Regions from separate parts of the Caballeronia sp. TF1N1 genome, predicted to be linked through region 2. Evidence: predicted binding sites of a transcription regulator. Region 2 holds the regulator's gene; the other holds the start of a gene.
The links. Region 2 encodes FliA, which starts transcription of late flagellar genes. Its sites were predicted from a motif close to CTAAAGTTTNNNNNNNNNNNGCCGNTA; they were not measured.

Region 1: the regulator FliA is predicted to act here: its motif matches at 1,559-1,585, upstream of LDZ28_RS09735 (DUF4088 family protein).

Annotation. Positions count from the first base shown of each region.
Region 1 is NZ_CP084626.1:2,092,547-2,096,966, forward strand. Features, by position in the region: gene LDZ28_RS09720 (CreA family protein) at 1-244, shown strand, start outside; gene LDZ28_RS09725 (AzlC family ABC transporter permease) at 511-1,197, shown strand; gene LDZ28_RS09730 (AzlD domain-containing protein) at 1,194-1,526, shown strand; gene LDZ28_RS09735 (DUF4088 family protein) at 1,673-2,437, shown strand; gene LDZ28_RS09740 (ATP-dependent helicase) at 2,462-4,420, opposite strand, start outside.
Region 2 is NZ_CP084626.1:2,853,005-2,857,424, forward strand. Features, by position in the region: gene LDZ28_RS13405 (aromatic ring-hydroxylating dioxygenase subunit alpha) at 1-600, opposite strand, end outside; gene LDZ28_RS13410 (diguanylate cyclase) at 804-1,898, shown strand; gene LDZ28_RS13415 (RNA polymerase sigma factor FliA) at 1,993-2,724, opposite strand; gene LDZ28_RS13420 (MinD/ParA family protein) at 2,743-3,663, opposite strand; gene flhF (flagellar biosynthesis protein FlhF) at 3,656-4,420, opposite strand, start outside.

The DNA.
Region 1 (4,420 bases), 760 kb from region 2:
ATCGTCTATCGCCTGCCGTCAGGTCGGGCCGATCAAATTCACTCAGCCGCTCAAGCAGAAGACCGATGTCTTCTCCGACCGCATGTCGTTCATCTTCAAGACGCTGCACGTGGTGCGCGTGGTCGACGCCAAACGCAATACGCTCGTCTACTTGACCTACAGCGATCGCATTGCGACCGGCAGCCCGAAGAACAGCGTGACGGCGGTGCCGGTTCCCGAAGGCACGATCATTCCCGTGAAGTGAAGGAAGTGAAGCGATGCGCGCGCCCCGCCGCGCCCACAATGAAGTTGTAAACTGTACGACTTGCCGGCAGGCTGGTTGAAACCGTCACGCGAGCCACGAGCGCCGCACGATCGTACAAGCCCGATGCGTACTGCATGCCTTATCCTCCCGGCGACCGATATGAATGCCCAAGCGCTCATATTGGCTTATAACGGAGGCACGATTTGAAAGCAGTATCCAGCCCCGCGCTGCGGGAATTCGCCGCCGGCGCGCGCGACACCATTCCAATGATGGTCGGCGCCGCGCCCTTCGGCGTCATCTTCGGCACGCTCGTCACGGCGAGCCCGCTCACGCTCTGGCACGGCCAGTTGATGTCGCTCGCGGTGTTCGCGGGCTCGGCGCAGTTCATCGCCATCGGCATGATCGCGGGACACGCGAGCTTCATCGTGATCTGGGCCACGACCTTCGTCATCAACTTGCGGCACGTCCTTTATTCGGCGACGCTCGCGCCTTATGTCGCGCATCTGCCCGCGCGCTGGCGCTGGGCGCTGTCGGGTCTGCTCACCGACGAAGTGTTCGCCGTCGCTTACGCGCATTACCAGAAGCGCGCGCCGGGCGAAATCGGCCCGCACTACTTCTTCGGCTCCGGCCTCTCGATGTATCTGAACTGGCAGCTGTGGACGCTCGTCGGCTTGCTCTTCGGCGCCGCATTCCCAGGGCTCAAGTCGCTCGGGCTGGACTTCGCGATGGTCGCGACGTTCATCGCCATCATCGTGCCGCAACTGGTGGCCGTGCGCTTCGTCGCGGCGGCGATTGCATCGGGCGTGCTGTCGTTCGCGTGGCAGGACTGGCCATACAAGCTCGGCTTGCTTGCGGCGGTGCTGGTGGGAATCGGAGTCGGCATGGCGATCACGCTGATGGAACGACGCAAGCGTGAATCGAACGGCGACGACCGCAAGGAGCGCGCACGATGACCACATCGAACTATGTGCTGCTGATTCTCGGCATGGCGCTCGTCACGTATCTGATCCGCGCGGCCGTCTTCGTGCTGGGCGAGCGGCTGCCGTTTCCGCCCATCGTGCGCACGGCGCTCGGCTTCGTGCCGGTGACGGTGCTGACCGCGATCATCGTGCCGATGACCGTCTCGCCGCATGGCAACGGCGCGGAAATCACGTGGCGCAACCCGCAACTCATGGCCGCCGTGGTTGCGGTGGCCGTGTGCGCGTGGACCAGGCGGCCCTTGCTTACCATCGGGGTGTCGCTCGCGGTTTTCTTCGTTTGGCAGTTCGTCGTCTTGCGTTAAAGGCTTCTTCGCGCAACGGCTTTCAGAGCACCCTCAAGTTCCCGGCTGTAACGCCGTTATCAGAAACGAATGGACTCCGCCGTCGAAGCGGACGCCAAAGGCATTTCCCGCCATCGGGCCATCCGAGCGCGGAACCGGGAACCAACATGCGTCAAATAACCCTATCGTTTCGCGACGAGACCATCGCTTCATTGCATCGCGACTATGAGGCGTTCATGCGCCTGTCGCTCAAGCTCGACCCGCAGTTCGTCACGCCGACGTTCGAGGACTTTCTGCGCGCCAAGCTGCTCGACAATCCGACGCCGCTGACCGAGCAGGCGGTGCAGCGCATGCTGTCGCAAGGCCAGTACGCGTGGGCCAAGCGCGCGCTCGACAAGGAATTTCCGGATGTCGTCGAGATTTTGATCCGACAGGCGGCCGAACACGGTTTCGCGTTCGCGATCCGCTCGGACTGGAACGCCGAGGATCTCGTGAAGGCATCGCGCGAATGGGCGACGGCCATCGTCACCGAGGCGAAGGGCGATGCTTCGCAAGTCGATGTGCTCGCCTCGCAGATCAAGTCGGCCGCCATGGATATCCGCGAAGTCGAGGAGAAGATGCAGACGCCCGCGTGGCGCCTCGCCGATTCGCTGCGTCAGCGCACCTATGAGACGAAGATCGCGGTGGAAAACAGCGTTGGCTCGAATGCGCGCGAGAAGCTCGGTGAATTGCGCTGTCTGCTGCGGCTCGGCATTTTTTATGGGTCGATTCAGAAACAGGAAGCGCAGCAGGTACTCGAATACATTCGCTCGCTGCGGCCGGAGTTGTTTGTCGATGAACCTTATGATGGGTTCACGCGGTTTGCCGCATGGCTGCGGAGCATCTTTGCGCCGGCGCCGCGCGTGCCGAAGACTTCGCGGGCGCAGCGTTAGGCGTGGACCGGGCGCCGCTTACCGCTAATCCCACATCCCCTTCAAGCGCGCCGCGATATCGATCTTCGCCTTAGCCGCGGCCGCGAGTCCCGCCGCCGTCGGCGCGGCGGCGACCGGAACCGGCGGCCACGCGGTGGCTTCGAAATTCTGCATCAGATGCTGCGGAATAAAGCGCGTGCGTTGCGCCCACACGTGCCGGTCGCCCAGATGCGTCTGGTTGTGCACGTAAAAGCGCTGCGGCGTGACGATATGCAGATCTTCCTTCGCGCGCGTCATCGCTACATAAAGCAGCCGCCGCTCTTCGTCGATTTCCTCGTCGCTACCCGTGCCCAGATCGGATGGAATGCAGCCGTCCACGCCGTTCAGCACGAAAACGTTGCGCCATTCCTGCCCCTTCGCCGAATGGATTGTCGAGAGAATCAAATAATCTTCGTCGATGAGAGGCACGCCGGACTCGTCGCTGGTCGCATCGGGCGGATCGAGCGTGAGTTCGGTGAGAAAGCGCTCGCGCGTGGGATAGGTCGACGCGATGCTCTCCATCTGCAATACGTCGCCAATACGAATGGCCGCGTCTTCGTGATTGCGTTCGAGATGCGGCTCGTACCATCGGCGGATCATTTCGAACTCCGCCGGCCAGCCGCTCTCGCGGCCGCAGAGCTTCGCCATCAGGCCGACGAAACGCGGCCAGTCTTCGCTGGCGCGGGCGGGCGCATGGAAGGCGGCAATCGCATTCGATGAACGTTCGGCTTGCGCCACGCTGTCCAGCAGCCGCCCGGCGATGGCCGGCCCGACGCCCGGCAGCAATTGCGCCACGCGAAAGCCGGCGACACGATCGCGCGGATTTTCCGCCCAGCGCAATACGGCGAGCACGTCCTTGACGTGCACGGAGTCGAGAAACTTGAGCCCGCCGAATTTCACGAACGGAATGTTCTTGCGCGTGAGTTCGATTTCGAGCGTCGCGCTGTGATGCGCCGCGCGAAACAGCACGGCCTGCGACTTGAGCTTCATGCCGCCCTCGCGCGCCTCCAGCACTTGCTCGACGATATAGCGCGCCTGATCGGCTTCATCGGCGACACTCACCACGCGCGGTTTTTGCGCCGATGCCTTGTCGGTCCAGAGGTTCTTCGTATAGCGCTCGGTGGCCATGCCGATCACCGCGTTGGACGCTTCGAGAATGGGCTGCGTCGAACGATAGTTGCGATCGAGCGTGACGGTCGCGGCGGGCGGGTCGAAGTGCCGCGGAAAATCGAGGATATTGCGCACCGTCGCGCCGCGAAACGAGTAGATGGACTGCGCATCGTCGCCGACGACGGTGAGGCCGCGGCCGTCCGGTTTCATCGCCAGAAGAATGGTGGCCTGAAGGCGGTTGGTGTCCTGATATTCGTCGACGAGCACGTGATCGAAGCGGCTCGACAGATCGGCGGCGATAGTCGGCTCAGCCGCGAGATGCGACCAGTAAAGCAAGAGGTCGTCGTAATCGAGCACGCTTTGCGTCTGTTTGGCCGCGACGTAGGCGGCGAAGAGACGCTTCAAGTCCGCCTCCCACTCGCGGCACCACGGATACGACTGATCCAGCACGGCGGCAAGCGAGGCGCCCGTGTTGACCACGCGCGAATAAATGCTGAAGCACGTGGACTTGGCGGGAAAGCGCTTCTCTTTCGACGATAACCCGAGCTCGTGGCGCACGAGGTTCATGAGATCGGCGGAGTCTTCGCGGTCGTTGATGGTGAACGACGGCGCGAGTCCGACGAGATCGGCGTAATCGCGCAGCAAACGCGCGCCAACGCTATGGAACGTGCCTGACCACGTGAGACCTTGCGCGATGGCCGCCTTGGTGCCAAGCGCGTTCATGGCGATGCGCGTGACGCGACGCGTCATCTCGACAGCGGCGCGGCGCGAGAAAGTAAGCAAAAGGATGCGATGCGGGTCGGCGCCTTTCACCAGCAGATGCGCGACGCGGTGCGCCAGCGTGTTGGTCTTGCC
Region 2 (4,420 bases):
CGGCTGCCAGAAACGGCACTGGCGCGCTTCGAGTCCGTCGGCGCTTTCCACGACTTCATAGTCCGGCACTTCGGTATGCGCATCCTCGCCGAGAATGCCCACGTGCACGAACGAAAAGTGCGCCATGTCCAGGAAGTTTTCGACGACACGCGGCGCGGATGACTTCACCGTCTGCGGCGCAAGGTTGATGCGCCGTCCGCCCGGAATGGCGGCTTCGGGAAAGAAATCGAGCGCGTGCGCGGGCTCGCCGAAGCACATCCACACGACGCCGTATTTCTCCTCGGCGACGAACGCGGTGGCGCACGCGCGTTTCGAAGGCCGAAGCGACGGATTCGACGGAATCAGCACGCACTGACCAAGCGTGTCGTAGCGCCAGCCGTGATACGGACACGCGAGCTGATCGTTCGTCACCGTGCCCAGCGACAGTTGCGCGCCGCGATGCGGACAGTAGTCACGCCAGACATGCGCCACGCCTTCGGCATCGCGCCAGACGACGATGCGCTCATCCGCGACGATGAACGCTCGCGTCGAACCCGCCGGCACGTCATCGCCATTACAGACCGCCAGCCATTCGCCAGCGAGAGAAAAGTCGTCGCTCATAGCACTGAAGCATCCGCAGAAAACGCCGTTAATCATCTGTCCGAGATGCGTTCTTACACGATTCACAGCAGCTTGGCAAAACGTTGCAAAATACCAGTCGTCGAAGACGAACATCGCGACGGGGCCGCAATAAGACAGAAGCGCGACAGCAAAGACACGCGCAAAAGACCATAACAGCAAGAAATCACCACCAGGGGTTCGGTATGGAGCAGGCGCATCAACCGGCACGCCGGGCCTATGCCTTCGCATGGTCCGGCAACCGGAATCCCGAACGCGAGCAAGCCATGCTGCGTATCGGGATGGGAGCGGCAGTTCTGCTGGCTTATGCGGTGTATGCGTGGCGGCACCCTTCGGCCAACGCGTCGCTGATCACGCGGTTGATCGCGCTCTACGTGTCCTACGGTGCAATCACACTATTGCTCGTCAGCCGGATGATGGCGCTGTCCAACGTCCGGCTCGTCATCACCACTATCCTCGATCAGGCGTTGCTCGGCGCCATGCTCTTTCTCTGCGGCACGCTCGCCTTGCCGCTGCTGTGGGTGGTGTTCTGGTTTCTGATCGGCTCGGGATGCCGCTACGGCAAGCGCACGCTCGCCATTTCGTGCGCGATGGCGCTCGTCGCGATCGTCGCGCTGGCGTTGTGGCAACCGTGGTGGGTGGCAAACCGCGCCGCCGCGCTCGGGCTCGCGCTGAGCGTGCTGGGCGCGTCGGTGTATCTGAGCGTGCTGGTCGACAGGCTTGGCAGCGCGAATCGCGTGCTGGCGCGGCAGGCATCGACGGACCCGCTCACGGGCCTCTATAACCGTTACGCGCTCGAACAAACCGTGAATCGCGCGATGTCCGCGCCCGAAGCCGCCGACGCGAATACCAGCGCACTGCTACTGATCGATCTCGACGGCTTCAAGGGCGTGAACGATACCTACGGTCACGCGGTCGGCGACGTGCTGTTGCAGTCGTTCGCGCAATTGCTTGCACGGCGCATGCGCAAGACCGACACCATCGCGCGGCTGGGCGGCGACGAGTTCGTCGTGCTCGCGCGCAACATGCGCGATCGCAGCGCGGTGCTCACGCTCACCGATGGCATCCATTCGGCGCTCGCCGACCTCACGCTGGTGCAGGAGCGGCCAGTGAGCGTATCGGCGAGTATCGGCGCCTGCTTGCTGTCGAGCGCGGCAGAAGCGCATGACGCCGATATCACCGCCGTGCTGAGAGCCGCCGATCGCGCGATGTATCGCGCAAAGAGTCTCGGCGAAGGCAAGACGGTGTTCGCCGAGGCGCGCGACTTCGAGATGCATTGAGCCCATCCGCGCGCATTCGAGCGCCTTTGCAAAGGCAAAAGCAAAAAGCGCGCGGCCCCGGTTCGGGGCTTCGCGCGCCTCTACAACTCGGAACTCAAGCCTCGACGCTAGTCCACGACTGTTCCCGCAGCTTCGCACGCAAACGCGCCACGGCCTGGCTATGCAACTGGCACACGCGCGACTCGCTCACTTCCATCACCGCGCCGATTTCGCGCAGGTTGAGGCCCTTCTCGTAGTACAAGCTCATGAGCAGCTTCTCGCGCTCCGGCAACTTGTCGATGGCTTCGATCAGCGCGCCGCGCAGACTGTCGTCCAGAAGCGCCGACAGCGGGTCCGAACGATCGACGCAGTAACGGTCGAGGAACGGCTCGTCGTCCGCCGAGCGGTCGAAGTCTTCGTAATAGATCAACTGGCTGCCGTGCAAGTCCTGCAGCATCGACTGATACTCGTCGAGCGGCATCTTCATGTGCTCGGCGACTTCGGTCTCGCTGGCCGAACGGCCAAGGTTCTGTTCCACCTTGTGTACCGCCGACTCCACTTCGCGCGATGTCTTGCGCATGCTGCGTGGCAACCAGTCGTTGGCGCGCAACTCGTCGAGCATGGCGCCGCGAATACGCTGACTTGCGTAGGTTTCGAACTGGGCGCCCTGATCTTCCTTGTAGCGGCTAGCCGCATCGAGGAGGCCAATCATGCCGGCCTGGATCAGATCGTCGAGATCGACGCTCGCCGGCATTTTGGCGACGAGCTGGAGTCCGAGGCGGCGAACGAGCGGCGCATATTTCGTAAGCACGTCGGACTGCGAGAGTTTGCCTTGGGCGTTATACATCCTGTTCACCTTTCAATATCACATCGACGCCGTGCTGCTCATTGCATGATCGGAAAACGCCGCCGCTCGGTGCGCCGCTTTCCGTCCGCTTTCACCAGACTCGCCAACCGGAATGTGCGCGTCGTACTGGCTCGCTTCGTCGCCGCGCGAAAACGGCGCGGGACGCATCGGCCAGTGCAGCAGCTCGGCTGCGATGTAGCGGTAGTCGCGCGCCGCGGCCGTAGCCGGAAACGCTTCCACCGCACACCGAGAGAGCTCCCTCGCCCGAGCGACGCGCGCATCCTCGGACACATACCCTGCCTGCACGAGCGAAACGGCCAGATAACGGCTCGCGACACCCGAGAGGTTGTCGAACGCGACCGCTGCATCGGCTGCGTCCTGCACGTGATTCATCAGCACGCGGAACTGGCCGATCGCGTGGGCGTAGTGCAAGCGCTTCATGCACGCATACGCCTCGGTGATCGCCGACGCGGCTACCCGCGTCACTATCAGAAAGTCATGCGCCTGCGCCGCGAGCGACGAGAGCGCGCCATTACGATCGAGTTGCGCATCGATCAGCACGATATCCGCGGGGCCGTCGAGCAGCGCGCGTGCTTGCGCCGCATCGTGGCTGATACGTTCATCGCGCGGTGCGGCGATCAGCGAAAAACCCATCGGCGTGCGCACCGCGACATCCTGCAGTTCGCGACGGCCGGACATCACCGCCGAGAGCGCGCCCGCGCCATCCACACCCGCCATGCGGCTGACCGAGCCCGCGTTATGCCGCTCGTCGATGACGAGCACATCCTTGCCATGCACGGACAACGCCGCGCCGAGGTTCACTACCGCCGACGTGCAACCGATGCCCGCCGGTCCGCCCACTACAGCCACCACGCGAGAACTGGCGCGCGTCAGCAGCCTTCTCAGGCCTTCAGCCTGATCGAGCACGAACTTATCCAAAATGGACTCCATGCAGTTCGGTCGTGGCGCGTGCGGACAGTGCGGACAGAAGCGCCGGCACATCGTCGTCTTGCGGCACGAAAGGCGAGCCATCGCGCGGAATGCAGAACGCGCTCTTGATGAGGAAACGCTTGGTTGCGACGTACAAGTTCTCCGGCACCTTCTGACCGGTCGATACGTAATGCACCGGCAGCTTGTAGCGGATGACCGTATCGAGCACGCTGCCGAGGTTGGTCGCCTCGTCGAGCTTGGTCAGAATGCAGCCCGCGAGCGGCGGCTGGTCCGGCGCACTCTTGTAGGCCTGCACGACTTCGTTGAGCGTGTCGCCGTGGCTCGTGGCGTTCAGCAGCAACAAGCGTTGCACCGGCTGACCCGTGCCGCACAGCATCGCGATCTGGTCGGAGACCGTGCGATCGCGCTGGCTCATGCCGATCGTGTCGATCAGCACGATATGTTTGTTGCGCAGTTCGGAGAGCGCGAGTTGCAGGTCAGCGCCGTCCTTTACCGCGTGCACCGACACGCCGAGAATCTTGCCGAAGATGCGCAGTTGTTCATGCGCGCCGATCCGGTAGCTGTCCGTCGTCAGGAGCGCGACCTTGCTGGCGCCGAAGCGCATCACGCAGCGCGCCGCGAGCTTTGCCGTGGTCGTCGTCTTGCCGACGCCCGTCGGGCCCATCAGCGCGAACACGCCGCCGCGTTCCATCAACGCGTCTTCGCTCGGCATCACCGGCAGATTCGATTCGAGAACTTGCTGCAC